One region of the Chenggangzhangella methanolivorans genome, then DNA from elsewhere that is predicted to be linked to it. Evidence: riboswitches for the same ligand, from Rfam matches in the RefSeq annotation. Region 1 holds a riboswitch; the other holds the start of a gene.
What was found. A riboswitch is a leader RNA that binds a small molecule or an ion and turns the genes downstream of it on or off. The one in region 1 is predicted to bind glycine.
Positions count from the first base shown of each region.

Region 2: it holds a riboswitch for glycine, as region 1 does, so the genes downstream of both, gcvT (glycine cleavage system aminomethyltransferase GcvT) here and gcvT (glycine cleavage system aminomethyltransferase GcvT) in region 1, are expected to answer to the same signal.

Region 1 is NZ_JBHRXS010000003.1:978,981-988,902, reverse strand. Features, by position in the region: gene ACFOWB_RS04975 (FAD-binding protein) at 1-211, opposite strand, end outside; gene ACFOWB_RS04970 (FAD-linked oxidase C-terminal domain-containing protein) at 208-1,665, opposite strand; gene ACFOWB_RS04965 (FCD domain-containing protein) at 1,868-2,641, shown strand; glycine riboswitch at 2,961-3,068, shown strand; gene gcvT (glycine cleavage system aminomethyltransferase GcvT) at 3,207-4,364, shown strand; gene gcvH (glycine cleavage system protein GcvH) at 4,381-4,743, shown strand; gene gcvP (aminomethyl-transferring glycine dehydrogenase) at 4,754-7,597, shown strand; gene ACFOWB_RS04945 (helix-turn-helix domain-containing protein) at 7,875-8,099, opposite strand; gene ACFOWB_RS04940 (hypothetical protein) at 8,323-8,958, shown strand; gene ACFOWB_RS04935 (AAA family ATPase) at 8,976-9,922, shown strand, end outside.
Region 2 is NZ_JBHRXS010000004.1:723,151-733,072, forward strand. Features, by position in the region: gene ACFOWB_RS08835 (ATP-dependent nuclease) at 1-1,157, opposite strand, end outside; glycine riboswitch at 1,631-1,734, shown strand; gene gcvT (glycine cleavage system aminomethyltransferase GcvT) at 1,893-3,062, shown strand; gene gcvH (glycine cleavage system protein GcvH) at 3,089-3,451, shown strand; gene gcvP (aminomethyl-transferring glycine dehydrogenase) at 3,448-6,303, shown strand; gene ACFOWB_RS08855 (hypothetical protein) at 6,709-8,301, opposite strand; gene ACFOWB_RS08860 (RrF2 family transcriptional regulator) at 9,517-9,922, opposite strand, start outside.

The DNA of each region.
Region 1 (9,922 bases):
CGCCCGGCTCATAGTCCACGATCCCGGTCTGGCGCCTCGTCGAGAGCTGACGACGCGCCTCGACGAAGGCCGGCTCGATCCTCGTTCCGCCTCCGACGACCCGCAGCTTCTCGCCGAAGGCTGCGCAGCCGGACAGGATTTCCGCGAGTTCCTTCTCGTCGGCCGGTTCGAGGTTCTCGACTTGGTCTTTCAGGGCGCGCGGGGCCGTCACGACCGTGCTCCCTTGCGGTCGCGACGGGCGCGGCTGACGTCGAGCGGGAACACCTTGGCGGGATTGAGCAGCCAGTCTGGATCGAACACGTCCTTCACCTCCATCTGGATGGCGAGGTCGTCCGGCGCAAACTGGCTGGTCATCAGGTCGCGCTTCTCGACGCCGACGCCGTGCTCGCCCGTGAGGCAGCCGCCGACCTCGACGCAGAACCGCAGAATGTCGGCCCCGAAGGCCTCGGCGCGTTCGAGCTCGCCGGGGGCGTTGGCGTTGAACAGGATCAGCGGATGCATGTTGCCGTCGCCGGCGTGGAAGACGTTGGCGACCTCGAGGCCATGCTCGCGAGACAGCTCGCCGATTCGCTTGAGCGTAATGGGAAGCTTGGAGACCGGGACCGTACCGTCGAGGCAAAGATAGTCGCCGAGGCGGCCCATCGCTCCGAAGGCAGCCTTGCGCCCCTTCCAGATCGCCGCGGTCTCGTCGTCGCAGCCGCTGCTGCGCATCTCAACCGGCGCCAGCTCGGCCGCGATCGCGCCGATCTGCGCGATTTGGTCGTCGATCTCGGCCTGGGACCCCAGCACCTCGACGATCAGAACCGCCGCGCAAGCGGGGTAGCCCGCCTTGGCGAAGCTTTCGACCGCGCGCAGGCACAGTTCGTCCATATATTCGATCGCAGCCGGCAGCAGGCCCGACCGGATGATGCGGGCCACGCATTCGCCGGCCGCTTCCGCGGTGTCGAAGCCGATCAGCATCGGCCGGGCGCCCTCGGGCTTGGGGATGATCTTGAGGGTCGCCTCGGTCACGAGCCCGAGCTGCCCCTCCGAGCCGCAGACGAGACCGAGTAGATCAAGCCCTGCGGCGCCGGGCTCGGGACCGCCGAGCTCCACCACCTCGCCTGAGGCCAGCACGATGCGGACGCCCATCAGATTGTGGGTCGTGACGCCGTATTTGAGGCAGTGCGCGCCGCCGGAGTTCATGGCGACGTTGCCCGCGATGGTGCAGGCGAGCTGCGAGGACGGGTCGGGCGCATAGAAGAAGCCGTGAGGCGCAAGCGCCGCGCTGACCGACAGGTTGGTGATCCCGCTCTGGACGCGGATGAAGCGGTTTTCGAGGTCGATCTCGAGCACCTCGCGCAGGCGCATGGCGCCGATCACGACGCTGTCGGTCGTCGGCAGCGCTCCGCCTGCCAGAGACGTTCCGGCCCCGCGCGGGATCACGGGGACGCCGTGATCGCCGCAGACCCGCATGACCGCGGCGACCTCTTCGGTCGTTCGCGGTAGCGCGACCGCGAGCGGCGCGCAGCGATAGGCAGTGAGCGCATCGCAATCGTAGGCGCGCGTTTCCGAAGGGTCCGTCACTAGCGCGTCGGCCGGCAGAGCGGCCCTCAGGGCCGCGAGGATCTGGGGCGACCGGGCGAGAATGTCGGGGTCGGGCTCGGGCATCGAAATCAGGGGCATGCGGGCTGTTTCCGGCAGCGTCGCGAAGCGCGAGCGAACGCGGACCCATCACGCCCGCCGCGCTTTGGTAAAATTATCTGACCACAACGAGCAACTGGCCAAAAGTTATCCGGTCGCCAGCGCCGACCAGCGCGGCGCCGCGCTTTGGCGGATCGCGGACGCTGGTGTTAAGAGCGGGACGTCACCTGCGGAACCGCACGCTATGGACCCCATCAAGACCGAGCGCGCAGCCGATCTCGTCGTCCGGCGGCTCGAAAGCCTCATCCTGGAGGGGTCTCTGCCGCCGGGCGCGACGCTGCTGCCGGAACGCGATCTCGCCGAACATCTCGACGTGTCGCGCCCGACGATCCGGCAGGGCATCGCGATTATGGAGAAGCGCGGTCTCCTCGCGCGCAGGGAAGACGGGGGACTGAAAGTGGCCGAACTCGGCGCGGCGGTCATTTCCGATCCGCTGATCGACCTGCTCACGACGAACGCTGAGGTCGCGGACGACTATCTGGAGTTTCGCGCGATGGCGGAGGGCGCGGCCGCCGCGATGGCCGCCGAGCGCGCCAACGAGGTCGACCGCCGTGGCCTGCAGGAGCGCATGGATCGGATCGACCGCGCTCATGGCGGCGACGACCCGGCCGAAGACGCCGAAGCGGACGCGGCCCTTCACATCGCGATCTACGAGGCGACGCACAACGTCGTGCTGCTGCATGTGATGCGCGTGCTTGCCGGCGGCCTGCGTGCGGACGTGTTGGTCAATCGGCGACAGCTGTTCAGCATCGCGCACACGCGGGACATTCTGCGCGAGCAGCATCGCGAGATCGTCGGGGCGATCCTGAGGAAAGATCCCGAGGGCGCGCGCGCGGCCGCCCATTCCCACATCTCCTACCTTCGCGAGGCGACGCGCGAGTTTCGCCGAGCCGAGACGCAGCTCGACACCTCGTTGCGCCGGCTGACCGGGGGCGGCGTCATGAACCGCAAGCGCTAGCCAGTCGCGGCCGAACCACCGGGCGGCTGCTCGCCAGCGCTGACGAGAACCAGCGTAGCAAATGTTCGGCGCAGCCTGCGGCGGATCTTCGCGGTAACTGCTTACTTTGCGAGCCGGTCGCCCTGACGTCTGACGTCGTCAAGATCGTCGTACCAAAGCCCAGCCCCGAATTGTCTCCAGCTGATTGCGAAACTCGGCGCGATGCTTCATGCTCTGCTCGTCCGACAAACTATGCGGGAGAGCCCAGACCGACTTCTGATCGGTTATGGCGCCGACGGAGCAATCCCCCCGGAATCTCTCAGGCACAAAACCGTATAGCTGGACAATCTGGAGAGAGACGTCCTCGAGGCGTCCACCGAAGGAGAAACCTCCCCGCCTCCACCGCGGTCGAGGGAAGCTCTCAGGTACCCGTGACAGATGGGGGAAAGCGGACCGTATGAACGGTCCGCGATTGATCTGTCGCGGAGTTGCATGATGACCCTCAGCCTCTTTTGTTCTTCATTCGTCCGGGCGTTTCGCCCGGCGCCACCGCCTGCGCATCACACGACGCATCGGTAGGCCCGCGATGACCGAAACGGCGCGCCATGACGCCGGAGCAAGGCTCCGGCGCACCCCTCTGCATGCGCTCCATGGAGAGCTGGAGGCCAAGTTCTGCCCGTTCGCCGGCTACGACATGCCGATCAGCTATCCGCTCGGAGTGCTGAAGGAGCACCTTCACCTCCGCAGGGCCGCCGGACTGTTCGACGTCTCGCATATGGGCCAGATCGCGCTTCGCGCGCGTTCGGGAAATGTCGCCGACGCCGCGCGTGCGCTGGAGCGGGTCACGCCGATCGACGTGCTCGACCTCGCGGACAACCGGCAGCGCTACGGCTTCCTGACGAACCACGATGGCGGCATCCTAGACGACCTAATGGTCGCGCGGCTCGGCGACCGGCTGATCCTGGTGGTCAACGCAGCCAACAAGGCGGCCGACGAGGCGCATCTGAGGGCCTCGATCGCGGACCTTTGCGAAATCGAGCCGCTCGACCAAGCCTTGATCGCGGTGCAGGGCCCCGGCGCCGAAATCGCCCTCGCACGGCTCGCGCCGGACGTCGCCGGCATGCGCTTCATGGATTTTCGCGAGGTCGAGATCGTAGGCGCTCGCTGCTCGGTCTCGCGCTCGGGCTATACCGGAGAGGACGGTTTCGAGATCTCGGCACCCAGCAAAATAGCGCAGGAGCTCGCGCAAGCGCTCCTGGCCGACGACGCCGTCCAGCCGATCGGTCTCGGCGCGCGCGATTCGCTCCGGCTCGAGGCCGGGCTGTGCCTCCATGGCGCTGACATCGACGCCGGAACGACGCCTGTCGAGGCGTCGCTACTATGGGCGATCCCTCCGGTCCGCCGGCTCGGCGGGGCTCGTGAAGGCGGCTTCCCCGGCGACCAGAAGATCCTCGATCAGATCGCGTCGGGCGCGCCGCGGCGTCGCGTCGGCCTGCGGCCGGAAGGCCGCGTGCCGGTCCGCGCCGGCGCAAAATTGTTCGCCGCTGAAGACGACGACGAGGCTGCGGGAGCCGTCACGTCCGGGGGCTTTGGGCCAAGCGTTAACGCGCCTGTCGCCATGGGCTATTTGCCGAAAAACCTCGCCAGGGTCGGCCAGCGCGTCTTCGCGGAAGTCCGCGGCCAGCGGATGCCGGCCGTCGTCTCGCCCCTTCCTTTCGTCCCGGCCCGCTTCAAGCGCGGCTGAACTTTCGGAGATCCCCATGTTGAAATTCACCCAAGAGCACGAGTGGCTCAGGGTTGACGGCGACGTCGCGACCGTCGGCATCACGGCATACGCGGCCGACCAGCTCGGCGACATCGTCTTCGTCGAAGCGCCGAAGGTTGGCGCGGCGCTTAGGAAGGGTCAGGCCGCCGCCATGCTCGAGTCGGTCAAGGCCGCCTCCGACGTCTATGCGCCGGTCGACGGCGAGGTGACGGAGGTCAATCACGCGGTCATCGCTGAGCCCGCCTTGCTGAACTCCGATCCCCAGGGCGCGGGCTGGCTCTACCAGATCAGGCTCGCCGACGCGTCGGCGCTCGACGGGATGATGGACGAGGCCGCCTATGCTGAAATCACGAAGTGATGCCACGCCCATGACGAGCGTCGACCGATACGATCCGCACGACTTCGCCAATCGTCGCCACATCGGCCCGACAACGGCCGAGATCGACGAGATGCTCGCCGTCGTCGACGCGCCGACGTTGCACGCTCTGATCGACGAGACGGTGCCCGAAACCATTCGGTGGGCCGGTCAGATCGATTTTGGCCCCTCGCTCTCCGAGCAACGTATGCTTGAGAAGATGCGTGAGATCGCGAGCGAGAACCGGCTCGTGATCTCGCTGATCGGCCAAGGCTACTACGGCACGACCATGCCGCCCGCGATCCAGCGCAACATCTTCGAGAACCCAGCCTGGTATACCGCTTACTCGCCCTACCAGCCGGAGATCAGCCAAGGCCGTCTCGAGGCGCTCCTCAACTACCAGACCATGGTCGCCGACCTCACCGGCCTCGACGTGGCGAACGCTTCGCTGCTCGACGAAGCGACCGCTGCGGCCGAAGCGATGGCGATGGCCAAGCGCGTCTCGAGATCCGAGGCGACCTCCTTCTTCGTCGCGTCCGACTGCCTGCCGCAAACTATCGCGGTGCTGAAGACCCGCGCCGCGCCGCTCGGTTGGACGATCGTCGTTGGCGATCCCTTCGAGGATCTGGCGGCCGAAGAGGTCTTCGGCGCGCTGTTCCAGTATCCGGGCGTCGAGGGCGTGATCCGCGACTTCTCGGCGCCGATCGCGCAGCTCCACGCGGCCGGCGCGATCGCGACAGTCGCGGCCGACCCGCTCGCGCTGACGCTGCTGAAGCCGCCGGGCGAGATGGGCGCAGACATTGCCGTCGGCTCGACCCAACGCTTCGGCGTGCCGATGGGCTATGGCGGTCCACACGCCGGCTACATGGCGACTCGGGACGAGCACAAGCGTTTGCTGCCAGGCCGCATCGTGGGCGTTTCGATCGACTCGCGTGGGAACCGCGCCTACCGGCTCGCGCTACAGACCCGAGAGCAACACATCCGCCGCGAGAAGGCGACCTCGAACATCTGCACCGCCCAGGTGCTGCTCGCGGTCATCGCCTCGATGTACGCCGTGTTCCATGGACCCCGTGGCTTGAAGGCCATCGCTGAGCGAGTCCATAGCGACGCGGTCCGGATGGCGGAGGGCTTGAAGAGCCTAGGCTTCAAGGTCGAGCCCGGTACCTTCTTCGACACGATCACCGTTGAGGCCGGCGCGTTCCAAGAGATGATTCTGAAGCAGGCCGTGGCGAACGGCGTCAACCTGCGAAAGGTTGGCTCGGACCGGATCGGGATCTCCGTCGACGAGCGCACGCGGGCGCAGATTGTCGAGGCGGTCTGGCGCGCGTTCGGCGGCGATCATCTGAGGTACGACGAGGCTTGGCCCGAGAGCCACCTTCCGCAGTCGCTGGTCAGGACGTCGGAGTATCTGACCCACCCTATCTTCCACATGAATCGATCGGAACTGGAGATGACGCGCTACATGCGCCGCCTCGCCGATCGCGACCTTGCGCTCGACCGGGCGATGATCCCGCTTGGCTCCTGCACCATGAAGCTGAACGCGACCGCGGAGATGCTGCCGATCTCATGGCCGGAGTTTTCGGAGATCCATCCTTTCGCGCCTTCCGACCAGGCCAAGGGCTACAAGCGATTGATCGACGACCTCAGCGACAAGCTTTGCAAGATCACCGGATACGACGCGATCTCAATGCAGCCGAACTCGGGCGCGCAAGGAGAGTATGCCGGCCTGCTTGCGATACGGGCCTATCATCTGAGCCGCGGCGACGCTCAGCGAACGATTTGCCTGATCCCGTCATCGGCGCACGGCACCAACCCCGCTTCGGCGCAGATGTGCGGCATGGAAGTCGTGGTGGTGGGTGTGTCGCCGAACGGCGACGTCGACGTCTCCGATCTGAAAGCCAAAACCGAGCAATATGGGGACCGTCTTGCGGCGGTGATGATCACCTATCCCTCGACCCACGGCGTGTTCGAAGAGACCGTCAGAGAAATATGCCAGATCGTCCACGGTCATGGCGGGCAGGTTTATCTGGACGGCGCGAATCTCAACGCGCTAGTCGGAGTGGCGAGGCCGGGCGATATCGGCTCAGATGTCAGCCACCTCAACCTGCACAAGACCTTCTGCATCCCGCACGGCGGCGGCGGGCCGGGAATGGGGCCAATCGGCGTCAAGGAGCACCTGATCCCGTTCCTGCCGGGTCATCCCGAGACGGACGGCCGGGAGTTCACGGTTTCGGCCGCGCCTTACGGCTCGGCGTCCATCCTTCCGATCTCATGGTCGTACTGCTTGCTAATGGGCGGGCGCGGACTCACGCAGGCGACCCGGATTGCGATCCTCAACGCCAACTACATCGCGAAACGCCTCTCGACCGCCTATCCGATCCTCTACTCGGGCCGCAACGGGCGCGTTGCGCATGAATGCATCGTCGACTGTCGACCGCTAACCAAGGCGACCGGTGTTAGCGTCGACGACATCGCCAAGCGCCTGATCGATTGCGGCTTCCATCCGCCGACCATGAGTTGGCCTGTTGCGGGCACGCTGATGATCGAGCCGACAGAGTCCGAGAACAAGGCGGAGATCGACCGCTTTTGCGACGCCATGCTCGCCATTCGCGAGGAGGCGCGCGCGATCGAGGACGGCCGAGCGGACAGGGATAACAATTGCCTCAAGAATGCGCCCCACACCGTCGAGGATCTGATCGGCCCTTGGGAACGGCCGTATAGCCGGGAAGTCGCGTGTTTTCCGACGGGGGCTTTCCGCGTCGACAAATACTGGCCGCCGATCAACCGCGTTGACAATGCGTTTGGCGATCGAAATTTAGTGTGTGGCTGCCCGCCGGTTGATGATTACAGGCTTTGATCGACTTTCTGATCGAGCAATCAATCTCCTGAGTAAAGTTAATCCGCTGCTGCGTGTGCGGCAGCGGATTAACTGCCAGTGCCGTGTAGATTCGGCCAAATTGCTTGGCGCGCGGAGGTTTGGCTGCAAATTTATCGTGCCCACGGGGCTTTATAGCTAGCCCTTTGTCTATCGCATTGTTCAGCTGTCGATCGCCATAGAGGATCTCAACGGCTTTCTAAGGTCGCGGAATGATCGTGACCGGCGTAGCGCGTCTCCGCTCTTAATGGCGGATCGATCAGCGCTTGTTGGACACCCCATAGCGTCCCTCGGTCTCGAAGAACACGATGCCCTCATTCTCCAGAGCAGCCACGATCTTGGAGATCGTCGCCTCCTGAGCCCGAGCTTCGCCAGTTTCGATTTTGATCAGCGTAAACCGAGCGATTCCCGCGCGCTCAGCGAGCTCCTGCTGCGACCAGTCGAGAAGACTGCGCGCCGCCTTTATTTGGCGTTCGTTAACCATACTCTCGCTTCGATTGACATAAAGTCAACTTTGCTGTTTCGCGGCGAGCGCAGAGCAGATACGACAAGGGCACCCGGCTCCAAGACCGGAAGGAAGTTCAGGTCGCAGTTAGCGATAGCCGCGCCGAACTCAAACTCACTCGCGTGCAGATCGGTCATCCCGAGCCCTGTCACGACGCCCCTAATCGAACTTTCCGGCCACGCTGACCGAGGAAGAGGGCGCCGTGCTTCTCGACGCACCCATCATACGTCCAATCCCTGAATACGACGGAAAGCAATCCTTCCGCGAGCGTCAAAGGCGGCGTCGGAAGGATTTGGATCGCTTAGCTCTCGAGACGCAGACCGTTATTTGCGCTCTGCCGCACTACCGGCTCGTGGATTGCGAGTTCGAAGCTCAAGCGGAAAACCTGAAATCTTTATTGGGCACGACGGAGATCGTTCCGGTCCCAGTCCGCGGTCCCAAGGGCGCCATGGTCGTCGTCGTCGTCCCGACACGGATTTGGTATGACGCGGAAATCCGTAAGCGCCTCTGGCTCCTCCGGGGATCCGCCGTCGAAAAGGCGGATAAAACAATTCGCTTGCTCCCTCAGCGATGGATCCGCCGCAAGCCCTTCCTGGATAACTGCAAGCTCGTAGCTCGCTACGCCAACCTGTCCGTCGCCGCCAGCGACCGCTTCTCGGTTCAAGCTGTGGCGCGCGACAACCCTCTCGCCACGCTAGAGGACTGCGCCGCCGTTGTTCAAGCCTCGGACACGTATGGCGTCGTCTTCGCGCTCGTCTCAGGCGGTCTCCTGACGATCGACTTCGAGAGTGCCATCACACCGATGTCCGCGGTCGAAGAATATCGAGTGGAGCGCTGAGCATGCGGACGAGGGAAATGGACGAGGAAGAGGTCGCCGCGCTGCCTTTCACCAAGCGTTTGGTTCGGGCCGCTGTGCTTGAAGCGATCGACATACCGACATTCGCAACGGTGCTGAAGCAACCGCTGGCTTGGGTCATCGAAGCGCCATCTGAAAGCTGGGTCGAGTTGGTTGTCGCGATCGTGCGCAACCTCGTCGACAGCCGAACTCCAGACGAATTCGGTCTTTCAGATCCCTATCTGTTTCGCTCCGACGTACCGTCGAAACCGACCAGCAGGCGATCGACATATCTCGAGGATATGGCCAACACCATCAGCAGCGAGATCGCCCAGGGTCGATCCGTCATCGGCGTCGCTGCAGATCCAGAACGGCAACTGCCAGCAATTCTCGTTCGAAACTGCGATCGCTGGATCGTCGTGCCGAAGCCCTCGGCAGTCGACATCGCTCGCGCCCTCACCGAGTTCTATGGCGAGGCTGTTTCGCCCGAAGACGTGGGCGCTCCTGACGTCCTCGATCTGCGGGCGATGGCGTTCGCCGCGAGACCCGGTTCCTCGGTCGCAGATGTCGTCAAGCGCCTCAGTGCAACGACCGTCACGCCGCCATCGCCAATGGACAACGGGATTCCCGACCTCTCTGAACTCGCAGGATATGGGGCCGCGAAGACGTGGGGCATGGCGCTGGCGCGCGACATCAAGCGCTTGAGGCGAGGCGAGCCCGGCATCACGCTCAAGGATCTCCCTAAAGGAATACTGCTCGAAGGACCTCCAGGCGTGGGCAAAAGCATCTATGCGATGGCTCTGGCGAAGACGACGCAGCTGCCGCTCGAAACGACTTCGGTCTCTCGCTGGCTCTCTGCAGGCGAAGGCCATCTGGACGACGCACTGAAGGCCGCGCGCGCGGCCATCGAGGCGGCCCGCGCGCATCGGCCAGGACTGTTGATGATCGACGAGATCGACAGCATCGT
Region 2 (9,922 bases), on a different contig from region 1:
GTGACGCCGATCGCCTCGAGAAGGGCGAGGGTCTGAGCGTTGCCTTGGCCGTTGCAGACGCGGACGCCCGAGTCGAGCGGATTGCCCTTGAACGCCAACCGTAGAAGCCGTCTCAGGAAGCCGATCTCCGTGGGGCCCTCGGCTATGACCGCGAGTTTGGCCAAGAAAGTCTCCGGATCGCGCTGCTGCTGAGGGGCGATCTTCTCGTGATCAAGCGCGCCGATGGCACCAGCTGCGTCGAGATACCAGAGGTTGGCGTGAGTCGAACATTGAATGGCGACGGGGCTGTGTGTGGTGACGAACGACTGACCGAACGTCGACTTGAGAATGCCGATCAGCTGCCGCAGCCGGTACGGTTCGAGGCCGCGCTCCACCTCGTCGATGACGGTGACGGAGCTGCCCGCCTGGGTGGCCGCGGCGATCTCCAGCGCCGCCATCCGCTTGGTCCCGGCACCCCAACTGGTCAGAGGCAGTGCCACGCCGTCGCGATTTGCCAGCAGCCCAATCAGGGCACCGATCGATAGGCCCTGGCTGGAGGTCAGCCCTAGCTTTACGCCGGATGGCAGCGACGCCGCCTTCAGGCGCAAATCCAGCTCGCCAAGTACCTTTACGCCAGCGTCGCCCACGGCGCCGGAGAAGTCCTGTTCCGCCACCTTCTTGGCGATGCGCGCTTTGATCGCCGGATCGGCCAGCAGTCGGTCGAGTGCCGAGCCGAACACCAAGCGTAGGTCACGGTCGTTGCGGTCGTCGGCGCTCAGACGGATCAGGCCGATTTTCTTTCGGAAAGCCGCCGAGAACGCAATAATGCTCTCATCCGGCTGGATGATCTCCCACACCAACTCCAAGTCGGCCGTGCCGCGCACCCGCAGGCGATATACCGGGTGCTTGGCTTCCGGGACGTCGCCATTCTGCGGATCGTCGGGCAGGACCGCATCGGCGCCGTTCCAATCCCAGGGCATAAGCTGAACGGAGAAGCTGTTGGGATCGACGCTAACGGGAAGCGAGACGACGCCTTCAATGGAGAATTCGTCGGTGTTGTCGCGGCGCCAGTAGTCAGCCTCCGAGATAGATGCCGCGTTCGAGGCGCTCAGGAGTAGCCCCACCGCATCGAGGATGGTGGTCTTGCCGACATCCCCGCCACCGAGGATGAGATTCATGGTCGAGCCGGGCCGCCAATCCAGACTTTTGATGCCGTGATATTTTCGGATCGACAGTTTCCGGATGATCGCGTGGCTGAGCGCTGTCAGTTTTCAGGCCTCCCTTGCTTCGGGACACTATCACAACCACTACGCGCCTTGCATCTGGGCCCCGAATTGGCTGTTCACTCCAAAGGTCGTTCGGTGGTCCCTCGAGTCAAAACAATAGGCCATAGCGGTTCGGAGCCTCCGCTCGTGGATGCCCCGAGCCGACCTTCCCAACGTCGCCTATGGATCAGGCCGGGACCTGAACTCACCGCCGGTCCGCGCAATTCGTGAACTACGGTTAGCAGCAGAAGCCTCAGTCGCTCTTTCGCTCGAGAAACAGAAACGGTTCCGCATATTGTCGATCGTAAAAAACGATTTATCGATCAAAATTATCAATCACACCTTGATCTATGTGCCCGCCTTAAGCCATTGTGCAGGCGTCCGCTACAGACGATGCGGGAGAGCCCAGCCCTCTTTTCGCAGGATCGGTATGGCGCCGACGGAGCAACCGCCCCCGGAAACTCTCAGGCACAATCACCGCATCGTTGGACAATCTGGAGAGAGGCGCTAACCGGCGTCCACCGAAGGAGAAACCTCCGGCCGAAAGGCCTGCGAGGGAAGCTCTCAGGTAACCGCGACAGATGGGGGTTCGCAGTCGGATTGCGCCATTCCAGGCGCGGTCCGCAACGAGCCGTCGCGGAGAGGCCTATGAACGCGAACGTCCAGACACAAGCCGGCCATTCTGTGCCGGCCAACGAGCGTAAGCGTACGCCGCTTCACGCCATGCACGCCCGTCTTGGGGCGAAGTTCTGTCCGTTCGCCGGCTACGAGATGCCGCTGCATTATCCCAATGGCGTTTTGAAAGAACATCTTCTGACGCGCAGCGCGGCTGGGCTGTTTGACGTCTCGCATATGGGCCAGATCGCACTCGTGCCGCGCTCGGGCGACGTCGACGACGCGGCGCGGGCGCTCGAGACGCTCGTCCCCGTTGATATTCTGGGGCTGAAGCCCGGCCGCCAGCGCTACGCGCTGTTCACAAGCGAGACCGGCGGCGTGCTGGACGACCTGATGGTCGCGAGGCTCCCGGATCGCCTCGCGCTTGTGGTCAACGCCGCCACCAAGGACGCCGACGAGGCGCATCTGAGGGCGCGCCTGCCCGACGCGATCGAAGTGCGGCCGGTCGACCGCGCTCTGATCGCCGTCCAGGGGCCGGGCGCGGAGGCCGCGCTCGCCGGCCTCGCGCCTGACGCCGCTGCCATGCGCTTCATGGACGCCCACGAGATCAACGTCGCGGGCGAGCGCTGTCTGGTTTCGCGCTCCGGCTACACCGGCGAGGACGGTTTCGAGATTTCACTCCCGAATGTGCGCGCGGAAAGCGTCGCCGAGGCGCTGATCGCTGCGGACGTCGAGCCCGTCGGCCTTGGCGCGCGGGACTCGCTGAGGCTCGAAGCCGGGCTCTGCCTCTACGGCTCCGACATGGACGAGGACGTGACGCCGATCGAGGCGAGCCTCGGTTGGGCGATCTCGCCGAGCCGCCGACCCGGCGGAGCGCGCGAGGGCGGCTTTCCAGGCGCGGACCGTATCCTGCTCGAATTGGCTGAAGGCGCGCCGCGTCGTCGCGTCGGCCTGCTCGCAGAAGGCCGGGTGCCGGTCCGCGCCAGCGCCGAGCTGTTCTCGGCGAACGTCGGCAGCGAGCTGGTCGGCCGCGTGACCTCGGGCGGGTTCGGACCGAGCCTGAACGCGCCGGTTGCTATGGGCTACGTCTCCACCGCCCTGAGCGAAGCTGGCCAACAGCTCTTCGCCGACGTCCGAGGCAGACGCCTGCCGGTCACTGTCGCGAAGCTCCCCTTCGTCCCCGCCGGCTTCAAGCGAAGCTGACCCCACTGCCTCTCGAGGAACATTCAATGCTGCGCTTCACCGAAGACCATGAGTGGCTGCGGCTCGACGGCGACGTCGCGACGGTCGGCATCACCGGCTTCGCGGCCGAACAACTGGGGGACCTCGTCTATGTCGAGCTTCCCAAAGTCGGAGCCAAGCTCACCAAGGGCGCCGGCGCGGCCGTGGTGGAGTCGGTCAAGGCGGCGTCCGACGTCTACGCCCCATTGTCCGGCGAGGTCGTCGAGGTGAACGAGGGTGTCGTCGCCGACCCGGCTTCGATCGGAAGCGATCCTCAGGGCGCCGGCTGGCTCTACCGGATGAGGCTCGACGACGCCTCGGCCATGGACGCCCTGATGGACGAAGCCGCCTATGCGGAGATTTCCAGATGAGCGCTCGTCGATACGATCCCTACGACTTCGCCAACCGTCGCCACATCGGACCGACGGAATCCGAGATCGCCGAAATGCTCTCGGAAGTCGGAGCGGCCGACCTCCACGCCTTGATCGACGAAACGCTACCGCCTGACATCCGCCAGGAGAGCCGCATCGACTTCGGCAAACCGCTCTCCGAACGCCGCGCGATCGAGCGGATGCGAGCGGTGGCCAACCGCAACCGGCCGCTCGTCTCGCTAATTGGGCAGGGCTATCACGGCACGACGATGCCGCCGGCGATCCAGCGCAACATCTTCGAGAACCCGGCCTGGTACACCGCCTATTCGCCCTACCAGCCCGAGATCAGCCAGGGCCGGCTCGAGGCGTTGATCAACTTCCAGACCATGGTCTGCGATCTCTCCGGCCTCGACGTCGCCAACGCCTCTCTGCTCGACGAGGCGACTGCGGCGGCCGAGGCCATGGCGATGGCGCGCCGCGTCTCGACGTCGGAGGCCAACGCCTTCTTCGTGGACAAGGACTGCCTGCCGCAGACCATCGCGGTGGTGAAGACCCGCGCCGAGCCGCTCGGCTGGGAGGTCGTGGTCGGCGATCCGTTCAGCGATCTCGAGCCGGTAGAAGTGTTCGGCGCGCTGTTCCAGTACCCGGGCGTCGAGGGGGCGATCCACGACTTCACCGGCCCGATCGATGCGCTGCACAAGGCCGGCGCGATCGCGGCTGTCGCGGCGGATCCGCTGGCGCTGACGCTCTTGAAGCCGCCGGGCGAAATGGGCGCTGACATCGCGGTCGGCTCCACCCAGCGCTTCGGCGTGCCGATAGGCTTCGGCGGCCCGCATGCGGCCTATATGGCGGTGCGCGACGCCTACAAGCGCACCATGCCAGGGCGCATCGTCGGCGTCTCGGTCGACAGCCGCGGCAACCGCGCCTATCGGCTTGCTCTGCAGACCCGTGAACAGCACATCCGTCGCGAGAAGGCGACATCTAACATCTGCACCGCCCAGGTGCTGCTCGCCGTCATCGCCTCGATGTACGCCGTGTTCCATGGGCCGGAAGGGCTGAAGGGCATCGCGGCGCGGGTGCATCGCGACGCGACGAGGCTTGCCGAGGGACTGGAGGCGGCGGGCTTCACGGTCGCGCCGGGTGCCTTCTTCGACACTATCACGGTCGATGTCGGCGCCTTCCAGAGCTTGATCCTCGCCCGCGCGGTCGAGAACGGCGTCAACCTGCGCAAGGTCGGCGCAAGCCGCATCGGGATCACGGTCGACGAGCGCACTCGCGAGCATGTCATCGAGGCGGTCTGGCGCGCCTTCGGTAGCGACCGCAAAGTCGACCTCGACGAGTGGCCGGATAGCCGGCTGCCCGGCGCGCTCGCCCGGACGTCGGACTTCCTGACCCATCCCGTGTTCCACATGAACCGGGCTGAGAGCGAGATGACGCGCTACATGCGCCGCCTCGCGGACCGCGACCTCGCGCTCGACCGGGCCATGATTCCGCTCGGCTCCTGCACGATGAAGCTGAACGCCACCGCCGAGATGCTGCCGATTTCCTGGCCGGAGTTTTCGGAAATTCACCCCTTTGCGCCGACTGACCAGACGGCGGGTTATGCCGAGCTGATCGGCGACCTCAGCCAAAAGCTCTGCGACATTACCGGCTATGACGCGATCTCGATGCAGCCGAACTCCGGCGCGCAAGGCGAATATGCCGGACTGTTGACGATCCGCCGCTATCACCTCTCCCGCGGCGAGCCGCACAGGACGGTTTGCCTGATCCCGTCATCGGCGCACGGCACCAACCCAGCCTCGGCGCAGATGTGCGGCATGACTGTGGTGGTGGTGGGCGCGCGGCCCGACGGCGACATCGACCTCGACGACTTCCGAGCCAAAGCCGAGACGCATTCAGCCAATATAGCCGCCTGCATGATCACCTATCCGTCGACCCACGGCGTGTTCGAGGGCCATGTCCGCGAGATCTGCGACATCATCCACGCCCATGGCGGGCAGGTCTATCTCGACGGCGCCAACCTTAACGCGCTGGTCGGCCTCGCCCGGCCCGGCGACATCGGGGCCGACGTCAGCCACCTGAACCTGCACAAGACCTTCTGCATCCCGCACGGCGGCGGCGGGCCGGGCATGGGACCGATCGGTGTCAAGTCACACCTGATCCCATTCTTGCCCGGCCATCCGGAGACCGGCGGGGAGGGTGCGGTCTCGGCGGCGCCGTTCGGCTCGGCATCCATTCTACCGATCTCGTGGAGTTACTGCCTGATGATGGGCGGGCGCGGCCTCACACAGGCGACGCGGGTCGCAATTCTGAACGCCAATTACATCGCGGCACGGCTGAAGCGCGCGTACCCTATTCTCTACGCGGGGCGGAACGGGCGGGTGGCGCATGAATGCATCGTGGACGTGCGGCCCTTCGCCAAGAGCGTTGGGGTCAATGTAGACGACATCGCCAAGCGACTGATCGATTGCGGCTTCCATCCGCCAACCATGAGTTGGCCAGTCGCCGGCACGCTGATGATCGAGCCGACCGAGTCCGAGACGAAGGCGGAGATCGACCGCTTCTGCGACGCGATGCTGGCGATCCGCGAGGAGATACGGGAGATCGAGGAAGGTAGGATCGACAAGCTCAACAACCCGGTCAAGCGCGCGCCGCACACGGTGAGCGACCTGATCGGCGCGTGGGAGCGACCCTACAGCCGCGAGGCCGCCTGCTTTCCAGCAGGTTCGCTCGGGATCGATAAGTATTGGCCGCCGGTAAACCGGGTCGACAATGCCTATGGCGACCGCAACCTAATGTGCTCATGCCCCCCGTCCGAGGCTTACGCTTCGACACCGGTCGCAGCCGAATAGCGAGCGCCGGCCGTCGCGCGGGCATCGCTTATTTGATAAACAGGTTCAGGGCCGTCGCGGCGCGCCAGAGCGGCGCGCGGTTTGGCACTGGTCCTACGGCGAAACGATGGAGATACAGGCGGGCGTCAGCGAGCAGTATGGCGCCGGGAGCGATCGCGAGTCTGGACTATCGCGGTCGCGCGGCTGGCCTCCCTATTTCCGCACGCTTTGATCCAAAACGCCGTCGAAGTCCGGAAAAGGGAGAACGCAATCAATCGTACTTTGTCGGCCACGCTTGCCTAGGCGAACTTGGTTGAAGCGGATCGCCCAATGCCCGCGCAGCGCCTGATGAGGGCTTTCAAATCAGTCAACTAGGCTGGCGATGGCCCCGGCCAGTACGCCCTTAAGACTCCGGGATCCGCCGGCTCAATGATCGCGTTTCGGACTGACTCGCTCGCGCTGGAGCGCTGCGGTTAGAGTCTCCGACCAGAGCTTCATACCCTCGGTCTTCAGGTGGATCTGCTGGGCAGTAAAGTAATGTTTTGAAGTGGTTCGCGCCATCGTCTCGTGCAGTGTCTCCTCGCTTAGGGGAAGGCGGATTTCAGTCGTGTGCGCAAGTATGGCGGACGCAGCCCGGCCTAAGCCGGCATTGACGAGCTCATTGGTTATGCTTCGCCGACCGTCATGCATCGTCCAGTCGTCGATGCCGCTCAAACGAAATAGGTTAGGGCGTGCGCGACCTCTGCTTGGCGACGGCTTGGGTCCGGGTTTTCCCTCGCGTTCCCGAGCAGCCTTGTAGCTCGTCCGCGCCGGCTTGCCTCTCAGCCGGTCGAACAGTTGACTGATGGCGTTGGGCGCGACGTGCCCGTCGCCCCTATGACTTGGAAAAGCCCATTTCGAGCGCGCCAGTCCCCGTAGCGCGCGCCGACGATCGATCTCATCCCATGCTTCTCGCATGACGGCATAAGCAGTCGGCGGGATCGGGATCGCGTGATCAAGGGGCGTCTTCATCTGGTCCGCGGTCCAGTGCGCGATCCACCAGCCTTCCTCGTCGGGATGAGTTTTGATGTTTGCGCGTTCAAGTTGGATGAGGGCGCCAACCCGCTGGCCGGTCGCTATGCCGACCCGTAGCGCCGCCAATACGCCGGGCATCACCACTAACGGATCATCGTTGCGCCGTCGCTCATGCTCGACGATCGCAAGGGTCCGCGCCAATTCGTCCGGCCCCGGAGCGCGAAGACGCTTCTTCGCGCTGTAGTCGACCTTGATCTGGCGCCACCAGGGCTCCGCGACATAGGCGAGGCCGCTCTCGACAGGCTTCGTCGTTTTCGCCCAATCAAGCATGGCGACGGCCTCCGACATGCAGCGGAAGGTGGTGGAGTTTGGCCGGCCGTCCTCGTCTGGGCCGCCTCCAGGCGTTAGCGCCTGCTGGATCCGGAACAGGTCGAGAAAGCGAAGCTCCGCGACGCGCCTGCCGGCGATCGGCGTAAAGGCGGCGTGGCGGAGATAGCGGGCATACTGCTGCTGGTTGCGACCTTCTTTGAGCTTTTGAAGCTTGCGCTTGAGGAAAGCGTCGACGCACTCTCGCCAAGTCCAAGACATTTCTCCGACCGACGCGCTGTTGCCCTGAGCGGAAGCATGCGTCGCGAAGACGTGGGCGTCGGAAGCGGAGGTGCCGCCTAAAATCAACTGCTCGCGGTAGGTCCTGACATAGATCTTCGCGTCGCGGCCTGCCTTCAGCGCGGCCCGAACCTCTCGGGCCAGGTGCTTAGCAATGGTCAGCGTGATCAGCGTCGGATCCTGCGGGTCGTCTTCGACCAACCGAAGGGCCCCAAGCTTGATGGTGCGGGCGCGATCCCGAAACATGTAGCTCGCAGACGTCGCGTTAAAGGCAAGCGAGAGGCCGGAGCCCTTCTCGCGCCACTCATCGTCGGGGACGTGTCGACCGGACTTGATCGCGCGTGCAGCTTTCTCGACATGAGTCTGAGTCAGGCTATCGACACTTCTGGTTGAGGACATGTGCGACCTCCCATTGATGGCGCAAGGTTGGCACCACATCGGCACCACATCTCAGACCTACAAATTGAGGGAATTGGGGTCGGGTCAATCCCTAGATCGAGCAAAAACCCCTCGAAAGGCTTGAAAATAGAGATTGGTTCAGGGTTTTGCGATCCTAGAGACGTCGCCTTCCAAGCTGAATACGAGGGTTCGATTCCCTTCACCCGCTCCAGCCGCCTTCCTTCTCTAATTCAACGAACACGGCGGGTAGCGACCGCGTCTGACCGGCCCCAGACATGGGAGCCGACCGGCGACAAACAGGCTCCCAAACACCTCATCGGCGCAGCCAGTCCCCACGGATCACCCATGCGGGTTCCGACGCCGTTCTCGAGGGGCTAGGAAGCCGGGCAGGGCGCGGGGGCGCACATCGAGCGTCGAGGCGTGGAATCGCCGCCAGCGGCCTTCCCACGGGCGGGGCAGGGCGACTCGATCCATGTCGGCGATCGGCGACATTCAGCGGGACGATCTCGACCACGCCCGAAATCTCGCCGCTCGGCGACCCGGATTATCCCGCAGGACGGTGATCGTCGATGATTGCGGAATTAAACGAAGGGGCGCGCCCCGTGAGACGCGCCCTTCAGTCTTGAGCGAGCTCGCCAGGGCTACCTGCGCGCCTTCTCTGCCCGGATGTTCTGGAGGTCCCTCTCCGCGGTACCGGGCGATGGGTTCGTCCATCGCGATCAGCAGCGCGATCACGTTCGCCACGGGTCTAACTGCTTGTGTCGGTGGCCCTTCCTCAGGGAAGAAGGCCGCCACGATCAATGGCGAGGAGCGCCGGGCGACGTCCGCGGCCGCGCCCGTCACGTTTCCGATGAGGTCTGCAAATTCTGCGCAGGCCTGGGCGTTCCGACGCAAAGCCGCAGCATCCCAAGTCGAACGATCATTCAGGACTTCGGATTCGGCAGCGTCGATTGAGGACCCTGCCGCTAGTCGCCTCGCCCACCGCATCCATTCAGGGGGGCGTCTGCCGTTTCATCGCACCCAGGCGTGAGGGTCACTGTTTCGCGCAGCGCCGCCTGCCGGCTGATCCGGGCTCCAGGCAGGATAAGGTGGGTCGACGAAGAGCCGTCGAAGGCTTCGAAGAGGCGTGTTCAGCTAGTTGACCCGGAGATTCTGTAGCCTCCAGAGATCGCACTCGTCGCCACAATCACTCAATGGCTTGGGTGAGGCCCCTCCCTAGATCTCGTAGACGAAGCTCGCCATGGGATCGGCGCGCGCGTCGCGCAGTTCGGCGAGCGTCCGGTGGTCGAGGACGCCCGCGATGGCTTCGCGCACCTCGAGCATCATGATCCGGATCTCGCAGAGCTCGATCGTGCCGCAATCGCTGCAGGGCGCATAGCTCGTGCGGCTCGCGCAGGCGATCGGCGCGAGCGGGCCGTCGAGCGTGCGGATGATCGAGCCGACCGAGATGGCCTCCGGGCGCCGCGCCAGCATATAGCCGCCGTTGCGGCCGGTCTTGCTCGTCAGGAAGCCGGCATTGCGAAGCTCGGTCAGGATGGCGTCGAGAAACTTCTTCGGAAGCGCGTTGTCCTTGGCGATCGACGCCACGAAGGCTGACGCGCCGTAATCGAGCCGCGCGAGA